DNA from 2 places in the Fictibacillus sp. UD genome. Region 2 is predicted to be linked to the other one. Evidence: a T-box and tRNA genes for the amino acid it is inferred to sense, from the RefSeq annotation. Region 2 holds a T-box; the other holds one or more tRNA genes.
What was found. A T-box is a leader RNA that pairs with one kind of tRNA and senses whether it is charged. The one in region 2 lies ahead of P8610_RS01350 (valine--tRNA ligase), so its partner is inferred to be a tRNA-Val.

Region 1 (9,682 bases), on a different contig from region 2:
ACTATGGTGGGGATATGCTGCATGTCCGCCCTTTCCGATAAGATCGATGAAAAGTTCCGAAGTATTTGCAAATAACAAACCTTCTTTTACAGCAATCGTACCTACTGGATATTCAGGTGCAATGTGCAGTGCTGTAATCATGTCAGGTTTTAATTGTTGAAAAAGCTCACTCTCGCGCATTGGAAGTGCTCCACCTGGTCCTTCTTCAGCAGGCTGAAAAATGAATAACAGATGGTCGTCAATCGGCTTCACCGCAAAATGAGACAATAAGCCAATCGCGATTGTCATATGAATATCATGGCCGCACGCATGCATCATACCTTCATGAAGCGAGGAGAATTCATAGCCCGTTTCTTCTATAATTGGAAGTCCATCTATATCAGTACGATAGGCTATTGTTTTGGCTGGGCTCTTCCCTTTCACTTTTACAAAAATACCAGTTTCCCAAGGATGAACTTCAAGATGATCCTGGGGAAGTGTGGAGATGAGATTTAGAAGATAACTTTGAGTTTTAAATTCCCGAAAGCCCAACTCCGGTATTCGGTGAAGGTCTTTTCTAATCTCAATTAATGGCTTCATCTTCTTTCATCCCCTTATATTTGTCAAAAGACTCAATAAATCAATTTCAAACTCAATACTGACTGCCAGACATTAACTGATTAGTCGTTTAACTGACGAAGCTCTTGTCTGATTTCTGTTTTTGATTTCGTTTTTTCGTCGATCTTTTTTAGAACACGTGCTGGTGTTCCACCTACAACCGTGTAAGGCTCAACATCTTCAATTACGATCGCACCTGCAGCAACTACCGCACCTTTACCTACTGTAACACCTTCTAAAACAACAGCATTTGCACCGATTACAACATCGTCTTCAACGACTACTGGCTTAGCAGATGGCGGCTCGATCACACCCGCTAGAACCGTGCCTGCACCTATGTGACAGTTCTTACCTACTGTAGCTCGTCCACCTAGTACAACATTCATATCAATCATTGTACCTTCACCAATAACTGAGCCGATATTAATTGAAGCACCCATCATGATAACGGCATTATCACCGATTTCAACTTGATCACGAATAATCGCGCCCGGTTCGATACGTGCTTTAATGTTTTTCATATCTAATAGAGGAATCGCAGAATTGCGACGGTCGTTCTCGATTACAAAGTCTTCAATGTTGCTTTCATTTTCGCGAATCGCAGCTTCGATATCTTTCCACTCACCAAACAATACAGCTGTATTGCCTGAAGGGAACACCTTAGTTTCCTTACCGAAGTCGATGTTTTCAAGATTTCCTTTAACGTAAACTTTTACAGGTGTAGATTTTGTTGAGTTTTGAATAAAAGAGATAATTTCGTTTGCATCCATCATTTTCATGTTTGTTAGTTCCTCCTTAAAAGTCATTCTGTATTGTATTAAACCACTAAATATAGAAAGATTCAAACCTTATTCATTCGTTAATTTTCGGATTAAATCCATAAATGTATTCACTTGTTTCAGTTCAGATCCCGTTCCATGATGAATAAGCCACGTATCTCGCTTAATCGCGTTACCCCTCTTATCAGTTAATGGAATCTTAAAAACGTCATCTTCAGGTCTAAGGCTGATAGAAGGCAGGATCGCATAGCCGATTCCATTCAGCGCCATCTGTTTGCACGTTTCAATTTGGTCTACAACAATCGTTTTTTGAGGTGTTGTTTTAAAATGAGAGTGCCACCAGTCCTGGATTTCTTGATAATAGGTAGAATGGCTTTTAAATTGAATAAAAGGCTTTGAAGTCTCAGCTAGTTCGTCTAATGAAGAAATCGTCGTGTCTACCAAGTACAAATGATCAGACAGAATATGATCCTTACTTCCCCGCCATTCGGGATTACCTCTAACAATTCCAAGATGTATTTTATCTTCATACAAGTGCTTTATAATCTCTGAACTCCACCCTGTTATTAGAGAAATGTTTACATGAGGGTATAGATTGACATATTCTTTTAAAACATGCGGCAGCCAATATTGTCCAATAATTGACGCTACAGCAAGTTTCAACGTCCCATGAACGTGTTCAGAAAGGGATTGGAGCTCCTCTTTCACCGTTTCTTCTTTTTGAAGAACTTCTGTAACAAAGGAGATAATCTTTTCACCCGCTGGGGTTAAATTTAATCCCTTTTGTGATCGGATAAAAATAATCGTTCCCCAATTATTTTCAATGGATTGAAGACGCTGACTTAGAGCTGGTTGTGAAACATACAGCCTTTCTGATGCTTTCCTCATATTAAGTTCTTCCGCAAGCACTTTTAGAATTCGAAACTCGGATAACTGCATATATACTCCTTTTTATACGATAAGTATTTCTTATTGAATATTGTTCATTTTATGTAATTTAATTTAAGTATACCTTAGCATAGGATATAAATGTAAGCAGAAATGAAAGGACGTGAGAATCATGATGTATATCCTTATACTAGTCGGTTTTGCTGCTACTTTTGTTGGCACGCTTTCCGGAGGCGGAGGTATGATCAACTTTCCTATTATGCTGTTGTTAGGAGTTCCTGTTCACTCAGCAATTGCTGCTAATAAGTTCGCAAATATGTTTAGTTCTTTCTCAAGCTTTTTCGTTCTGCTCCGCAAGAATGATACGAAGCTCGCTCCATACTTTGTTTCAGGGGCTATTAGTTTAGCAGGAGGGATATGTGGTGGTTTGATCGCTTCAGCGATCTCAAGAGAACATTTAACGATTATCGCCTTGATATTACTAACGGGCGCACTGTTCTTAACGTTTATAAAAACGAAGAAAGACGTCAATCCAGAAAATGAAACTACACAGCTGCCTCCGAGGAAGTACCCTTACCTTTTTGGAATCGGTGCATATGACGGTATGTTTGGTCCTGGTCAAGGAACGATGCAGATGCAGCTTTTTTTACGAAACGGTTTTACATATATCCGAACGGTGTCGTTCACTCGTTTCAACACATTCTTAAGCTGCACAGGAGCTGTTTTCACGTATTTGTTTGCTGGTCATTATATGTGGGGTGTTGCTATTCCACTAACGATTGGCAGTATTTGCGGGGCACAAGCTGCCATTAAATTAGCACCCCGATTAAAAACAAAACAAGTTACAATCCTAATGCGGACTGTAACTGTTATGCTTATACTTCAATTAATTATTCAGTGGGGGTAAGAAAAATGAAAATTAACGGCATCCATCACGTTCAATTATGCATTCCACACCATAAAGAAAAGGAAGCAAAAGACTTCTATCGAGGGATCTTGCAGCTTCAGGAAATCACAAAGCCTAAAGCTCTTCAAAAAAATGGCGGGATGTGGTTTCAAGTAGGTCATCAAGAGCTCCACATAGGTGTTGAAGACCAGATTTATAAAGGTAAACATCATCCAGCTTTTTTAGTTGAAAGCCTTCAAAAATTACGCGACCATCTCATTCTTCATAATATACAGATTCAAGATGAACTTCCCATCCCAGGTTTTAATCGCTTCACCATTCGTGATCCGTTTGGAAATCGAATTGAGTTTATTGAGCGCAGCTTAGTTTAAGGTTTTCCATTGTCTTTGCCGTCTTCTGGTTCAACATGAATTTGAATACTTTCAACATTGTATGCTTCTTTAATGGTATCTTCTATCTTCTCTGTGATTTCATGGCTTTCAACAACGTTTAAAGAAGGATCAACTTTGATCGTAACATCAATGATTGCTCGGTTACCGTGTTTACGTGCTTTAAGATCTCCAACATTCTCAACGCCTTCAACATCTAGAATTTTGTGCTCCATTTCTTTTCCTTCTTCATAATCAAATCCGTCAGAAAGATTATGAGACGTCTCGGTAAAAATTTCCCATCCGGTCTTAATGATAATGAGACCAACCAAAACCGCTGCAGCAGGATCTAGCCATGGTAAACCGATTTGCGCCCCAAATATCCCAACAGCTGCACCTATACTTACAAAGGCATCAGAACGGTTATCTAGTGCTGCTGCCTTTAAGCCTTGACTATCTGTTTCTTTTGCAACTTTAATGTTATAAAAATAAACGACCAACATAACCGCTGCACCGAACAATGCGATTATAGCCGCTATTAGTGAAGGCTCTGTTTCAACCCCTTGAAACATTTTTTTAATAGATGAGATCAGTACTTCAATACCGATAACAACCATGATGAAAGAAGCTACCATTGATGCTATAGTTTCTGCACGCAGGTGACCATACGGATGATCTTCATCTGCAGGTTTTCGTGAAATTTTAAGACCAATCAATACTGCTATTGAAGCAATAATATCTGTTGCATTGTTCAATCCGTCAGCAACTAAGGCATCAGAATGGTATATGAATCCTGACACAAGTTTTACGATAGAAAGAAAAATATATGCTCCTAAACTAATATAAACACCGCGTTCCACTCTTTTTTGCTGATCAGATTGCATTCTCTATTCTCCTTCGTTCAATGATACCTTTTACATCATAAAGAATGGATTCCGGGTGGGTCTAGAGCAATCTTTTTCCCTATAGGAAACATTAATGCTCGTAAATCATTTTTCTAGTCATTCCGCCATCGATTGTAATGTTCTCCCCTGTGATAAAATTATTATCACTTTGAGCAAGGAATAAACAAGCTCTCGAAATATCAGATGGAACTCCTACTCTTTTAGAAAGGTGCTGATCATGGTCAATCTCTCGCAGCTCTGTATAATTTCCTGTATGAATCCAGCCAGGGCTTATAGCGTTAACTGTAATGAAGTCGCCAGTGAATGAAGCTGCCAGAGCGTGAGTTAACGCAACAATTCCACCTTTTGTCGCAGCATAAGCTTCAGAATTCGACTCAGACATTGACGCTCTAGTTGATGCCATATTAATTATCGAGCCACCGCCAGATTGAGACATAAATTTAGCTGCTTCTCTTGAAAAAAGAAAGACACTTCTTAAGTTGGTGTTTATAATCTCATCCCATTCATCAACTGTTAATTCATAGGGAGATTTCCATTTTGAAAGTCCTGCATTATTAACCAAACAATTGATTTTACCAAGTTTATCATGTGTTTCTGTCACAGCTTTTATGATTTCTTCAGGATTTTTGACGTCACACGTAATACTTATCGCCTTATGTTGTATGTGACGAACTTCTTCTAGTGTTAACTCAAGTTCGTTTGCATTGTAGTCAATTAATGATGGAATCCACCCTGCTTTAGCAAAATCGATCGCAATTTGTTTTCCGATCCCTTTGGCAGCTCCTGTTACAATTACCACTTTATCGTCATTTTTCATGGTTCAAAACCTCCATCATATATATGTATTACTCTATTTATTCCCTATCTTTGTTCACTTTCAAAACTAATTCTGTTTAGAAGGACGTAAACAAAAAGAAAACTGCCGACAACGTCGACAGCTTAAACATTATTTCTTGCGCCATGGGCCGCATGGCGGCGGGCATGGTGGCGGACAAGGACATGGGGGCAGCATAGGTTGAGTTGTTCCCATAATATTTTGCTGCGTTGCCTGGTTTAGGACGTTCGTGTTCTGCGGGAAATAATGTACATATTTGTAGTTCATCTGATTTACTTGTGTTGTTTGAGTTGGATGGATCATCGGAACATAAACATCTTGCTGATTATATTGAACTTGTTGATTTGTAGGACTATATTGCGCAGGCAAAACTTGCGGGGGATAATATTGTGATGGTAAAGCGCCCATCTGCGGCATCTGTGACATAGCTCCCATTACTGGACCACCCATTTGTCCCATTGCACCCATAGTTGGACCCATTCCCATTGCACCCATCGTAGGACCCATTGGACCCATTCCCATTGCACCAGCTGCAGGCATACCCATTCCCTTTTTAGCAAAAATGCCAGGGCGTTTAAATAAACCCAAAAAAGTGTTCTCCTTTCAAAAACCATGAATCATATTTCTCTATATTTTATGTAGGACGACTTAAAAAGTTCGTCCAAATTTGAATATAGGTGCGAATTTCGGTTATGAAAACAGGTTCACTTATACTGAGTGGGGTATATAGACAACGAATTCTAGAAATTTAAGGATTAATTCTAGAAATATTGGACTTATTCCGGCGAATTTCAGCTAGAATACGGCGAGTTTTGCTCATATATCGGCGAGTCGACAAAACCAACAGATGCAAATGGGTCCTATAACCCAGACACTCACAAACTAGCTATAAAGAGACTAAAAACAAAAAAACTTCTTATCAACTAGATAAGAAGTTTACGTATGTATGTTGTTATGGTGACCTGTGAGGGACTTGAACCCCCGACCCCTTCCCTGTCAAGGAAGTGCTCTCCCACTGAGCTAACAGGTCTTAATCGGTTTCTAGCAATCTTTTAAGATATTTTAAAATATACGACACCATTATTGCTCTGTCAATCATTTTTTATTAAGCGTATTAATCCTTTTAAAGTTTATAGGCGCGTATGAAAGATTTATAGGCCCTTCAAATCAATTTATAGGCCCATATGAAGTTTTAAAGGCCCTAAAAAAAGATTTATAGGCCTTTAAATTCTTTTTATAGGCCATTCGACAATTGTTGCTTCTTCAACTATAAAAGCCTCCCACTAAAAGGAGGCTTAATACAATCTATTACCCAATCTTCTCTTCATTCTCATGCTGAGCAATTTCTTCAGCTGTTAAACGCTCTTGTTTATCTCGAAGTCTATGTGCAAGCCGGCTTGAGGCGTTGGCTGCAATACTTGCAACCAAGTCATCCAAGAAAGTATGAACTTTTCCGTTTGCTATCTTCGTATCGAGCTTTTGAATGATTCCCATCTTAAATTTATCCAAGTGCCCAAACGTTGTAACTGCAATGCTTCCATATCCAAATACAGCGCCTAGGGCGATCGTTTCATCCACGCCGAACAACCCTTCGTCTTGTTCCACAATGCTCTGCAAAGGTTCAGAAAGCTTTTTTTGTTCGGCCAAAATATCAAGTTCAACCCCTACTAAAATAGCATGCTGGATCTCCCGCTTCATTAATACAGCATCTACACTTTCAATACATTCATCTTTTGTTAAACCTGGTGAAAACGGAATCTGCATTTCATACACTATATCTGCAATTTCTGGTATGGTGACGCCTCTTTCATTCAGCAGCCTTCTTGCAGCTGCCTCGACTTCACGACTGTGCACTCTATTTTTCAACAGACTTCACCTCATTTTTTATGTTCACTGTATGGCTGCATTCGTATTGATTCTTTCATTATATCATTATGTGTTACAATTATACGAGTTGAATGAAAACGCTTATAATTTATGATAAATGTCAGCAAAGGAGGTCCATTTTATGGCCATACTTAAGGGTTCTATTACAGATGATAAGATTTATAGCAAATATTTGGATGAAGAAATTGACTTATTAATTTACCTTCCTTCCAAGTTCACTCCGCTTGTTAAATATCCAATTCTTGTTGCACAAGATGGCAGAGATTACTTTCAATTAGGAAAGCTGGCAAAAACCGCTGATAGACTTATGGAAGAAGATCAAATGCAAAGCTGCATTATCATAGGTGTTAATCATAAAGGGATTGAAGATCGAAAAGCGAAATATGATCCTGCGGGTGAAAAACACGAAAACTATATACGTTTTATGGCATTTGAACTAACAGCTTACCTAAACGAAAAATTCAACACACTTCAATTAGGTGCTGGAATGGGCTTAATTGGTGATTCATTAGGCGGTTATGTGGCTTTTAAATTAAGCCTTTTGTATCCCAATACGTTTGGCAAAGTTATTCTTCAATCACCTTATGTCCCTGATAGCCTCATTGAGACTGTTGAGGCTATCGAACAGATCCAAACATTAACTATCTACCATTCTATTGGAGACGAAGAAGATCAATTTACGAACCCAGAAGGCATTACGCGCGACTTTTTAACTCCAAATAGAACGATAAAAAACTTGTTAAATAATTTAGCATTGGATTATGAATATGCTGAGTTTCAAGGAAATCACCTGTGGGTAAACTGGCAGAAAGATTTAGTTCCTGCGTTAATGTTTCTTTACAACAATCACTAACTGTGGGAAATAAATAGAATATTTGGTATACTAGTTCAAAAGATGAGGGAGGAAGAATTATGAAATACGGTATTGCTATTTTTCCATCAAAAAATCTACAAGATAAAGTAAATTCCTACCGAAAACGGTACGATCCACATTATGCCCTTATCGCACCTCACATCACTTTAAAGGAACCCTTCGAGGCGACTGAAGAAGAGCTTCAGGATCAGATTTCCTATATCTCATCTGTTGCTCAAAACATTAATCCGTTTTCAATAATGATTAACAAGGTTGGCTCCTTCCACCCTGTTAATAATGCAATTTACTTAAAAGTAAACGAAGCTGAAGAATTAAGTTCATTGCACGATCAGCTGTACTCAGGTCCTCTTGAACATCAGCAGCCTTACAATTTTGTGCCACATCTGACACTCGGACAGAAATTATCTGATGAAGAGCATTCTGATGTGCTAGAACGTCTTCGTATGATTGACATTGAACACAAAGAAAGAATTGACCGTTTTCAATTGCTTTATCAGCTTGATAACGGATCTTGGACTGTATATGAAACATTTCGACTTGGAAAAGGAGTTTAAGCAGATTGATTAAGACATACACAACGAACGAACATGGCTTTCAAGATGCTTTATCTGTCAGAAAAGATGTATTCGTTCGTGAACAGCAGATTGATGAAAGTGAAGAAATTGATGGAAATGAAGATGCTTCTCTTCATTTTGTTCTTTACGAAAACGAAAAGCCTGTTGGAGCAGCCAGGCTTCGAGAAGTAAACGGTGAAGGAAAAGTTGAACGGGTTTGCGTCCTTTCTTCTCATCGTAAAAAGGGTCTAGGCGAAGAATTGATGAAGGCAATGGAAGAAAGTGCACTCGAACGGTCTTATTCCAGCCTTATATTATATGCACAAACTCAAGCAGAAGACTTTTATAAAAAACTCGGGTACAGCACCACTTCTAAAGAACCTTTTCTAGATGCCAACATACCTCATGTCGCAATGAAAAAAGTATTGAAATCGTCCACGTGACGGCTTCAATACTTTTTTCGTTTATAAACATCTATTCTCGTCAAAACTGTACAATAATTCATATTTTTGAGGAGACAATGGTTGATGGACATTCATGTTGGACAGTTAACGACCGAACTAATCGTGGGGTTTGTTGCTCTTTTTATACTCACAAAGATTTTAGGCAAAACGCAAATCTCACAAATTACACCCTTTGATTTCATTTCGTCTATCTTTTTAGGTGAATTAGTAGGCAATGCCATGTATGATGACGAAACTTCTATCTTTGTTATCTTGTATGCTATTTTGATCTGGGGAACAATGGTTTACGTCGTAGAAATCATCTCACAGAAATTCAAAGGTACTCGTAAGTTTCTTGAAGGAGCTCCTACGATTGTTATTCGTAAAGGCATGATCGACCGTGAAATGTTAAAGAAAAGCAAACTCGATATTAACCAGCTGCAAAACCTAGTGCGCCAAAAAGGCTTTTTTGGATTAAGAGAAGTAGAATATGCCATTTTAGAATCCAATGGGTCACTAAGTATTTTGCCAAAATATCAATACGGTCCTCCAAACAGACAAGATATGAATTTGAATAGCCAGCAGCAGCCTGAATTACCAGTAACTTTAATATTAGATGGAGAACTTAATCATGATAATCTTTCA
Region 2 (9,682 bases):
TATTCGGCTGTGATGAGGTAGAACGATGGGCGCAGTTCATCGGTATGTTATTAAAATCTGCAGTAAATTATGATGTTAAAGAGAACCCAGCCCTTCAAACAGAACTTCCGGTATTTGATATGAATCATTGTTTACGTTTGTCTCAAAAGTACATGGAAGCAAACTTTTCCTTTATAACAACGAGTATTCTTGAAGCAAAAGAACGTCTTAAGCTTTCTGAGGCGATCAGAAGTAAGGTGAAGAAAAGTTCATTGCCTGTTTTAGAAAGAGAGATGAGTGTTAAAAACGGTAAAAAAATCTTTCATTTCTTATTTTACCAGGGTGGTGATGCTTGGCCGGTTAGAGGATATCTGCCTCTTCGAACGTTCTTATTAGAGTGGCTGGAACATTCTTCACCTCTTTCGTTAAAAGGGCTTTTAACAGAGGTAAACAAACACTTCTCTTTGGACCAGGAGCAAGGATTACTTCTTTTAGCTGAGATCGTTACACCTTGGGAAATCTATGATTGTTTAAAACAATTAGATAACAGTTCTTTAGAAAGAATGGTAGAGGGACTCAAGAGGTATGAAGAATGCTGGGAAGCAAATCGAACTCTTGTTAAGACGGTAACAGAATGGTTTGATGAAAAAAGAAGGAAGGTGGCCCTATGACAACGGAAAAGGAAACTTTAAATTACGGGCCCGTCCTTTTTCATTATGATCTATTTCCTGAAAAGTTGGAGCAGCATGGGAAAGTGAAGAAGGTCATAACGAAAAGGGGTACATTTGCACTAAAAGAAGCAGAGATGACTGAGGATGAAAGAAGCTGGTTTACTCATGTAATCCAGCGTCTTTCAGAAATAGGCTTTCACCAGGTTGTACCTCTGTATCCAACAAAGTTTGGTGATTACACAGTACAGCTAGGCTCAAGAACGTATTATCTGATGCCTTGGTTTGCTTCAGATGAGAGAAACGAAAAAGCAAAAGATGAGGTGCTTCTCGATCACTTAGGAAAAATTCATGCCTTAACGCTTAAAGAACAGGACTTTTCAAATGAAGTAGTGGAACATTCTTATCAGTATCTCATGAACAGATGGGAAAATCGGCAATATGAGATGGAACGGTTTACAGAAGAAGCAGAACAGAAAACGTATATGTCACCATTTGAATTAACCTATTTAAGTCATTTTCATCAAATCATGAGAATGACCGAAGAAGCAAAAAGAAGATTGAAAGACTGGTACGATACATGTCAAAGGGAAAAACGCTACCGGAGCGTCCTTTGTCACGGAAAAGTTTCAAGAAATCACTTGATCTTTAACCCGACAGGTGAAGGTCATCTTCTAAACTTTGAGAAAGCAGTACTTGATACGCCAGTAAGAGACCTAGCGGTTTACTTCAGAAGATCTGCACATCAAAGAGAATGGACAGTGGAAGAAGGAAAGTTTTTATTAGATCTTTACGAGAAACATGTACCATTGTTGAATGAGGAAAGAGGATTATTAATTAGTTATTTATCTTATCCTGAACCCGTTTTTAATGCAGTGGACCTATACTGCAGCAGACGAAACGATTATTCTCAAATTGAAATGGTGCATCGTCTGGAGAGCAGAATAAGAGCAATGAAAAAAATCCGGGACTTTTGCGATGCGATTATGCTGGCACCTCCTCCTGCACCTTTAGATAATTCGAATACTGTTCCGACGAAAATTAATATAAATGACGAAGGAGATCACATATAACACGTATATGTGATCTCTTTTTTAATTGTTTATAAAAAAATGAGATGAGTGGCTAGTTATTCTTGATATGTCACATCATTGGTATATGCGGAAGCGTTCAAAACGCGTAAACTCATTTCTACTGCCCGAACTTGTAATTAATACAGTTTATTTTCTAAAGAATTGTTGCTTTCAAACTTCAATTTAATTTCTTCTGTGACAGTTGATTGGAGTGCAAGGTGGGAGACTCCTGCGGGACAGGCGGGCAGTCCGAAAAGTGAAAGTAGCTCGTTCAGCCCCGACAAGCAAAAGGTGAATGGGCTAACAAGGCGCACTTTGCCTTGTAGACAATTTAGCTTTTGACCTCGAGGGGCTAGTCACTTGCAACTAGACAGGTGAGACACTTAAAAGTAAAACGTCCCAATGTGGCTCACCGCCTGCCCCGCGGAAAGCGAGCACCTGGAACGGAAATCAACCACTTCCAATAACAACAAAGTCTATAAAAACAGCCTTAACAAAAGAACACGTACCGTAAAAACACAACCTGAACAGTGGATTTATTAATTCTCTCTACTTTTTACAGCATATCGTAAGCAAAACATATATGGAGAATCACTAAGGTTAAAAGAATAATAAAATCTACAGCAGATGGAAATAGTATCGTCCTTAACAGTTGAAAGATAATGAGTGGTGCAGTCAATTGTCCAATCGTTTGTTTAAGGGTTACAAACCAGCCAGCAGGAAAACGTGCTTTTCGAAAATACTTTCTAGCCAAGAAAAGCCCCCCATTCGCCCATTTTAAATAATTTATGCAAAAATACGATTAATGTGAAAGACATGCATTCACTAAAGTGGGGATGTTACATAGAATAACTTTTACAAGATACGGGTATGCTATTGACTAAAAACAGATATGTTGTATAAAATATACTCAGAATCTATATTGTTGCGTAGATAGGGAATAGTACAAATGTAACGCCTTTTAGAGAGAGGATTCATCTGCTGAAAGAATCCTTAAGGAAAGTTCGTTGGAAGTCGCCCTTGAGCATCTTCTTTGAAGTGTAGTAGGAGAAGACGGTACATCCGTTATAAATGAAGTGTACAGCAAGTTTATTTAGACTTGCCGTAAATTAAGGTGGTACCGCGGAGTCCTTTCGTCCTTTTCGACGAAAGGGCTTTTTTGTTTTTTAGAAATAAAGGAGGAGAATAGAATGACGAACGAACAGAAAGAACTGACGATGCCTACAAAGTATGATCCGAAGGCAACGGAAGAAAACCGTTATGATTTTTGGCTGAAAGGTAAGTTTTTTGAGGCGAAAGGCGAGGAAGGGAAGCAGCCTTATACGATTGTTATCCCACCTCCAAACGTTACAGGAAAACTGCACCTTGGGCATGCATGGGACACAACCCTTCAAGATATCTTAACTCGCACAAAACGCATGCAAGGCTATGATGTTTTATGGCTGCCAGGAATGGACCATGCTGGAATCGCTACACAGGCAAAGGTAGAAGGAAAACTGCGTGAAGAAGGTATTTCCCGTTATGATTTAGGACGTGAAAAGTTTTTAGAAAAATCGTGGGAATGGAAAGATGAGTATGCTAAGTTTATCCGTCAGCAATGGGCGAAGCTAGGACTGGGTCTAGACTATTCCCGCGAGCGATTTACGCTTGATGAAGGTCTTTCAGAAGCAGTTAAAGAGGTATTTGTAAATCTTTATGAAAAAGGATTAATTTACCGCGGTGAGTATATCATCAACTGGGATCCGCAGACAAAAACAGCACTCTCTGATATTGAAGTTATTCACCAAGATGTTCAAGGTGCCTTCTATCATATGAAATACCCGTTAGCTGATGGATCAGGTCACATTGAAGTAGCGACAACTCGTCCTGAAACGATGCTCGGAGATACAGCGATTGCCGTACATCCAAAAGATGAGCGTTATCAGCAGCTGATCGGCAAAAAAGCTATTCTGCCGATCGTTGGCCGTGAGATTGAAATTGTTGGTGACGATTATGTTGATATGGAATTTGGTTCGGGTGCCGTAAAGATTACGCCTGCACATGATCCAAACGACTTTGAGATTGGTAATAGACATAGCCTTGAGCGTATCCTTGTTATGGATGAAGGCGGAAAGATGAACGAAAACGCTGGAAAGTATCAGGGCTTAGACCGCTTTGAATGCCGTAAGCAGATTGTTAAGGATCTGCAGGAGCAAGGCGTATTGTTTAAAATTGAAGAACATATGCACTCGGTTGGACACTCTGAGCGAAGTGGAGCTGTTGTTGAGCCTTACTTATCAACTCAATGGTTTGTTAAAATGCAGCCTTTAGCAGAAGAAGCGATCAAACTTCAAAAAAGTGAAGACAAAATAAACTTTGTTCCAGATCGTTTTGAGAACACATACATGCGCTGGGTTGAAAATATTCGTGACTGGTGTATTTCACGTCAGTTGTGGTGGGGACACCGTATACCAGCTTGGTTCCATAAAGAAACGGGTGAAATCTACGTTGGCAAAACAGAGCCAAAAGAGCCGGAAAATTGGGAGCAGGATACGGATGTACTTGATACTTGGTTCTCATCTGCTTTATGGCCTTTCTCAACGATGGGCTGGCCAGATGAAGAAGCTGCAGATTTTAAACGTTACTTCCCTGGCAATGTACTTGTAACAGGTTACGATATTATTACGTTCTGGGTTTCAAGAATGGTCTTCCAATCCATTGAATTTACGGATCAAAAGCCGTTTAATGACGTATTAATCCATGGACTTGTTCGTGACTCTGAAGGCAGAAAGATGAGTAAATCACTTGGCAACGGTGTAGATCCGATGGATGTTATAGAGAAGTATGGTGCGGATGCATTACGATTCTTCTTATCTACAGGAAGCTCACCAGGAAACGATCTTCGTTTTTATTGGGAAAAGGTAGAATCTACTTGGAACTTTGCAAATAAAATCTGGAACGCATCTCGTTTTGCTTTGATGAACATGGATGGCATGCAGTATGATGAAATCGATTTAAGCGGAAAGAAATCACTCGCTGATCAATGGATTCTTACTCGATTGAACGAAACATCAGAAGATATTACTCGTCTGATCGATGCTTACGAATTTGGAGAAGTTGGACGTCTTCTTTATAACTTTATCTGGGATGACTTGTGTGACTGGTACATTGAAATGGCAAAGCTTCCTTTATACGGAGAAGATGAAGAAGCGAAGAAAACAACACGTTCGGTACTCGCGTATGTGTTAGACAATACACTGAGATTGCTTCATCCGTTCATGCCATTTATTACAGAAGAGATTTGGCAGCATCTGCCTCACAACGGGGAATCTATAACGGTTGCAGCATGGCCAGAAAAGAAAGAAGATCTTCATTTCCCTGAAGCAGCTAAAGAGTTTGCTCTTATTACAGAAGTAATTCGTTCTGTTCGTAACATTCGATCAGAGATGAACGTTGCACCAAGTAAACCTATTGAGCTTCAAATCAAGCCGAAGAACAAAGAAATTCTTGCTGCGCTAGAAAAGAACCGTCAATATTTAGTTCGTTTCTGTAACCCGAGTGAACTTGTAATCTCAGATGAGATTTCTGCACCTGAAAAAAGCATGAGCACCGTATTAACAGGTTTAGAAATGTATCTTCCTCTTGAAGGACTGCTCAACATTGATGAAGAGATCAAGCGACTTGAAAAAGAAGCAGAAAAGTATGCAAAAGAAGTAGAACGTGTACAGAAAAAATTAAGCAATGAAGGTTTCATGAAAAAAGCACCTGAAAAGGTTATCGATGAAGAACGTGCAAAACAAGCAGATTATCAGGAAAAATATGATAACGTATTAGCACGTATCAAAGAACTTCAAAGCTAAAATTTAACAATTTGAGGCGGATCCTTATTACAGCAGGGATTCGCCTTCTTTACTTTTAAGAAAGGCGGGAATCAAGTGAATTCTTACAATGATGCGCTAAAGTGGATTCATAGCTTATTAAAATTTGGTATTAAACCAGGACTTAAAAGAGTGGAATGGCTGTTAGACAGAACAGGGAATCCTGAAAATCAATTAACCCTCATACATATTGCAGGAACGAATGGAAAGGGATCAACCGTAGAGTATTTAAGAAGCATTTTTAATGAAGCAGGGTACTCTGCAGGTACTTTTACGTCGCCATATTTGATAACTTTCAATGAAAGAGTTTCGATAAATGGTGTGCCGATAGCCGATGAAGAACTTCTTCATTATTCGAGGATTTTAAAGCCTCTAGTTGAAGAGGTGTCTTCAACATCACTTGGAAGTCCTACCGAGTTTGAAGTGATCACGGTTATTTCCCTTCTGTATTTTGCTGACAAAAAGCCAGATGTAGTTTTGTATGAAACAGGGCTTGGCGGTCTTTACGATTCTACAAATGTAATTGCACCCATCTTGAGTCTTATAACCAACATCGGCTTTGACCACATGGGAATACTCGGCGACACAATTGAGGACATTGCGTTTCAAAAGGCTGGAATTATAAAACCGAATACCCCAGTTATTACTACAGTAGAACAAGATAGTGCCATCACGGTAATAAAACAAAAAGCAAAGAAAACGAAGTCAGATTCGTATTTTTTAGATCGTGACTTTTCTGTGCTTCATCTTGAGAGCATGGATCAAGGTGAGCGGTTTATTTTTAAGGATTTTGAAAAGAAGGAGCATGAATACCTTATCTCCATGAAAGGAACACATCAAATAAAGAATGCAGGTCTGGCAGCAGCTGCCATTATGCACTTAGTGAAGTCGGGTGAATTTAACATCTCTGCTTCCGAAATAAAAAAAGGGTTAAATAAAGCAAATTGGGCTGGGAGATTTGAAAAAGTATCACAATCACCCGATATAATAATTGACGGCGCGCACAATCAGCAAGGCGTTCATGCACTTAAAAAAACATTGCTCAACCACTATAAGTCAAAAAGGATTTTTTTGCTTTTTGCAGCATTGCAGGATAAAGCATATGGAGAAATGATGAAAGACCTGGAAAGTGTCATTTACGAAGCGTGCTTCACCACGTTTGATTTTCCAAGAGCTGCTTCTGCCGAGGAACTACTAGCAGAAAGTCCTTTTAAAAGGTCGATTGCTATTTCTTTATGGGAAGAAGCTTTAAATCATGTTAGAGGACAATTAAACGAAGAAGATGTCCTCATTATTACGGGTTCGCTTTACTTTATTTCAGAAGTAAGAAAAACATTTCAAAATTTGGAATAACATTTATTGTAATTTTTTGAACTTTTGATAAAATAAAAGATAATGAATTTGTCCTAGTAAAAAAGATGTGTTTTCACTAGGGAAGATTGATAGACAGACAATTATATAGAGAGGAGGACAAGTTAATGACAACGCGAATGGTAAATAGAAAAAAACGGATGTCTCTTGTAATTGCATGGGTATGTTTATTCCCGCTGGCCATTTGGACAGCTACTCAGATGACTAATAACCATCTTGATATTAACTTTATTGATTTGGGCATTATTTCCTTATTAGCGATTGTTGTTTCTTGTTTTCCTATTAAAGTTTTAAATTCAAACATCTCTTTTATGTCTGGTATTAATTTGGCTGTATTTTTATATTTTGGGCTAGCACCTGCTTTATACATGACGCTTTTATCACTGATCGCGATGTTCTTGTCTCTAAAAATAAATATCGTTAAAGAATATTATAGATATATGGCAAATACGCTTATGTTTTCGTGGATTATCATCTGTGAAAGCACCGTATTCCATCTTTTTGGAGGGGAAACGGGGGCGTTTGAAGTAAACGAAACGATCAATTTAATCCCTGTTATAGCCTATGTTGGCACAGGCCTAGTCTTAAATCATATAGCCATATATTTTATTGTAAAATTTCTATACGAAGAAGAAGTCGCTTTCTTTGAACGTGATGCAGTGTGGGATTTTGTCTCAGAAGTATTAGCGATTCCAGTCGGTCTTATGTTATTTGTTCTTTATTCTCAATTAGGACGGCCTGGCATCTTTTACGTAGGACTTCCTTTTCTATCGCTCTCTATCATTATTAATCTGTATCATTCTAGCCAGCAGATTAACGATGCTCTTCAAAAAGCAAGTGAGATCGGCCAGCAGCTTTCTGAACATTTGAAAGTGAATCATATCTTGGATGTTTTTATTGAAAAATTAATTGGTTTTATGAATGTGGATTTTGCATTTATCTATGATGCTGATGCAGGAGAACACCTTAAAATCATACGCCAATATGAAAGTGAAGAGGGTTTATTAACAGCAGTTCCTATAAAAAAACATGAAGCAATCAGCGGGAGAGTATGGGCGACTGGAAAGAGTATTCGCTACAGCAAACTGAAAGCTTGGCGACAGATTTCAGAGCTGTTCTTTCAAGGGAAAGCCCAATCCGTACTATCTGTCCCAATGATACGAAATCAAAGAATTGTTGGAATCATTACCTTTGCATCAAAAGATAAGCATGCGTTTCATAATCACCATTTAATTATTCTTGAGATCTTAGCCAACTATTTGGCTGTTGCTATCGATAATGCTAGAAACTATGAGTCTACAAAATTAAAAAGTGAACAATGTCCATTAACGGGTTTGTATAATTATCGTTATTTTGAAGATCTTTTGACGAATATGTATCAGAATTATGAGTATTTCAGAAAGCAATTTTCAGTTATCCTTTTGGATATCGATCATTTCAAAAAAGTGAATGATACATATGGACACCAAAGTGGAAATGAAGTGCTGATCCTATTAGCTAGAAGACTGGAGAAATTTATTGGTGAACGGGGTACAGTTGCTCGCTATGGCGGTGAGGAATTTATAATAGTCTTGCCTGAATCTGGTGAGAGAGAATGTTTAGTTCTAGCTGAACAGCTTCGTTCAATCATTTCGAATAACGGATTTGAAATACATAACGATCTCACAGATCAATGCAGACATAACATTTACATAACAGCAAGTATTGGGGTTGCAACAGCACCACATCAAGGAGAAGATGCGCTTACTCTAGTTAGAAACGCAGATCGCGCAATGTATACAGGAGCAAAACAGCAAGGGCGAAATAAAGTAGCAGCTTATGTAGGTTAGAGAAAACTTTAGGGTTAGTTCCTAAAGTTTTTTTATTTCGCTCTTTTCTAAAAGATTGTTGCTTTCAAATTTTGTCTTCTATACTCGTCTTGATATTTGCGTTCTTCCTCTCATTTTCAAGTTCTATTAAAATGAATTTTGCATATGTTTTAGTAGATGATAGAGAGGAGCGGATTCGTGATGAAACAAGAGATTTCAATTTTAATAAATGGGAAAGAAAAGAATTTTAATAAAGATAAAACAGCAGAAAATCAAGAGCATGCTCAAAGTGAGGTTGCTGCTGCGATAGAGACTGTAAACAGAGATGGTTATACGATTCTTGCAGCACCTGTAAAGAAAACAGATCACTTCTTTAAAAAAAGGAACTGGCATGTATTTTCACATAAGAAGACAAGCTTTCCAATGCCTCAAAAAAATAAAACACTTTCAAAGCAAATTCTTGCTGCCGTAATGGGTGCGGTAGTGACTGGCACGATCTTAGGGGTATTCGTATTGATGGTGTTTTCTTCAGATATTACAGAAGCTGGTGATAAACAGGTGGAAACACCAGTTGTAAAAACAGAACAACCAGCTAACAATGAAAAATCTGTAGCGTTAACCCCTATCAAACTAGAGTTCTCAGCTCTTCAAGCAGGTGTCTTTTCATCTAAAGAACGTGCAGAAGGAGTAGTGAAATCTATTGAAGAAAATGGATTCTCCGCAATCATTTTAAAAGCTGATGAAGAGAAATACTCCGTGATTGTTGGCATGGGAAATGAAAAACATCAATTAGATAAATATAATGAAGCTTATCAAAAGAAAATGGATAAGCCGCTTTCTAAAACTCTTTCTTTTACATTCGAAAACTTAAAAACGCCAAATAATCTTGATGAAATCTATTTTAAGAATGGGCAAGTCCTACTTCA

Region 1: it has a tRNA-Val gene. The T-box ahead of P8610_RS01350 (valine--tRNA ligase) is inferred to sense a tRNA for this amino acid. The anticodon was not compared.

Annotation. Positions count from the first base shown of each region.
Region 1 is NZ_JARUHH010000007.1:55,729-65,410, forward strand. It holds gene P8610_RS13080 (N-acetyldiaminopimelate deacetylase) at 1-579, opposite strand, end outside; gene dapD (2,3,4,5-tetrahydropyridine-2,6-dicarboxylate N-acetyltransferase) at 660-1,376, opposite strand; gene P8610_RS13090 (LysR family transcriptional regulator) at 1,446-2,315, opposite strand; gene P8610_RS13095 (sulfite exporter TauE/SafE family protein) at 2,437-3,171, shown strand; gene P8610_RS13100 (VOC family protein) at 3,177-3,542, shown strand; gene P8610_RS13105 (cation diffusion facilitator family transporter) at 3,539-4,423, opposite strand; gene P8610_RS13110 (SDR family NAD(P)-dependent oxidoreductase) at 4,515-5,261, opposite strand; gene P8610_RS13115 (CotD family spore coat protein) at 5,391-5,867, opposite strand; tRNA gene P8610_RS13120 (tRNA-Val) at 6,235-6,309, opposite strand; gene P8610_RS13125 (phosphatidylglycerophosphatase A family protein) at 6,588-7,145, opposite strand; gene P8610_RS13130 (alpha/beta hydrolase) at 7,288-8,019, shown strand; gene P8610_RS13135 (YjcG family protein) at 8,079-8,594, shown strand; gene P8610_RS13140 (GNAT family N-acetyltransferase) at 8,600-9,037, shown strand; gene P8610_RS13145 (DUF421 domain-containing protein) at 9,122-9,682, shown strand, end outside.
Region 2 is NZ_JARUHH010000001.1:268,145-277,826, forward strand. It holds gene P8610_RS01335 (hypothetical protein) at 1-650, shown strand, start outside; gene ysxE (spore coat protein YsxE) at 647-1,720, shown strand; gene P8610_RS01345 (hypothetical protein) at 2,277-2,474, opposite strand; T-box leader at 2,642-2,864, shown strand; gene P8610_RS01350 (valine--tRNA ligase) at 2,911-5,559, shown strand; gene P8610_RS01355 (bifunctional folylpolyglutamate synthase/dihydrofolate synthase) at 5,635-6,930, shown strand; gene P8610_RS01360 (GGDEF domain-containing protein) at 7,056-8,777, shown strand; gene P8610_RS01365 (hypothetical protein) at 8,958-9,682, shown strand, end outside.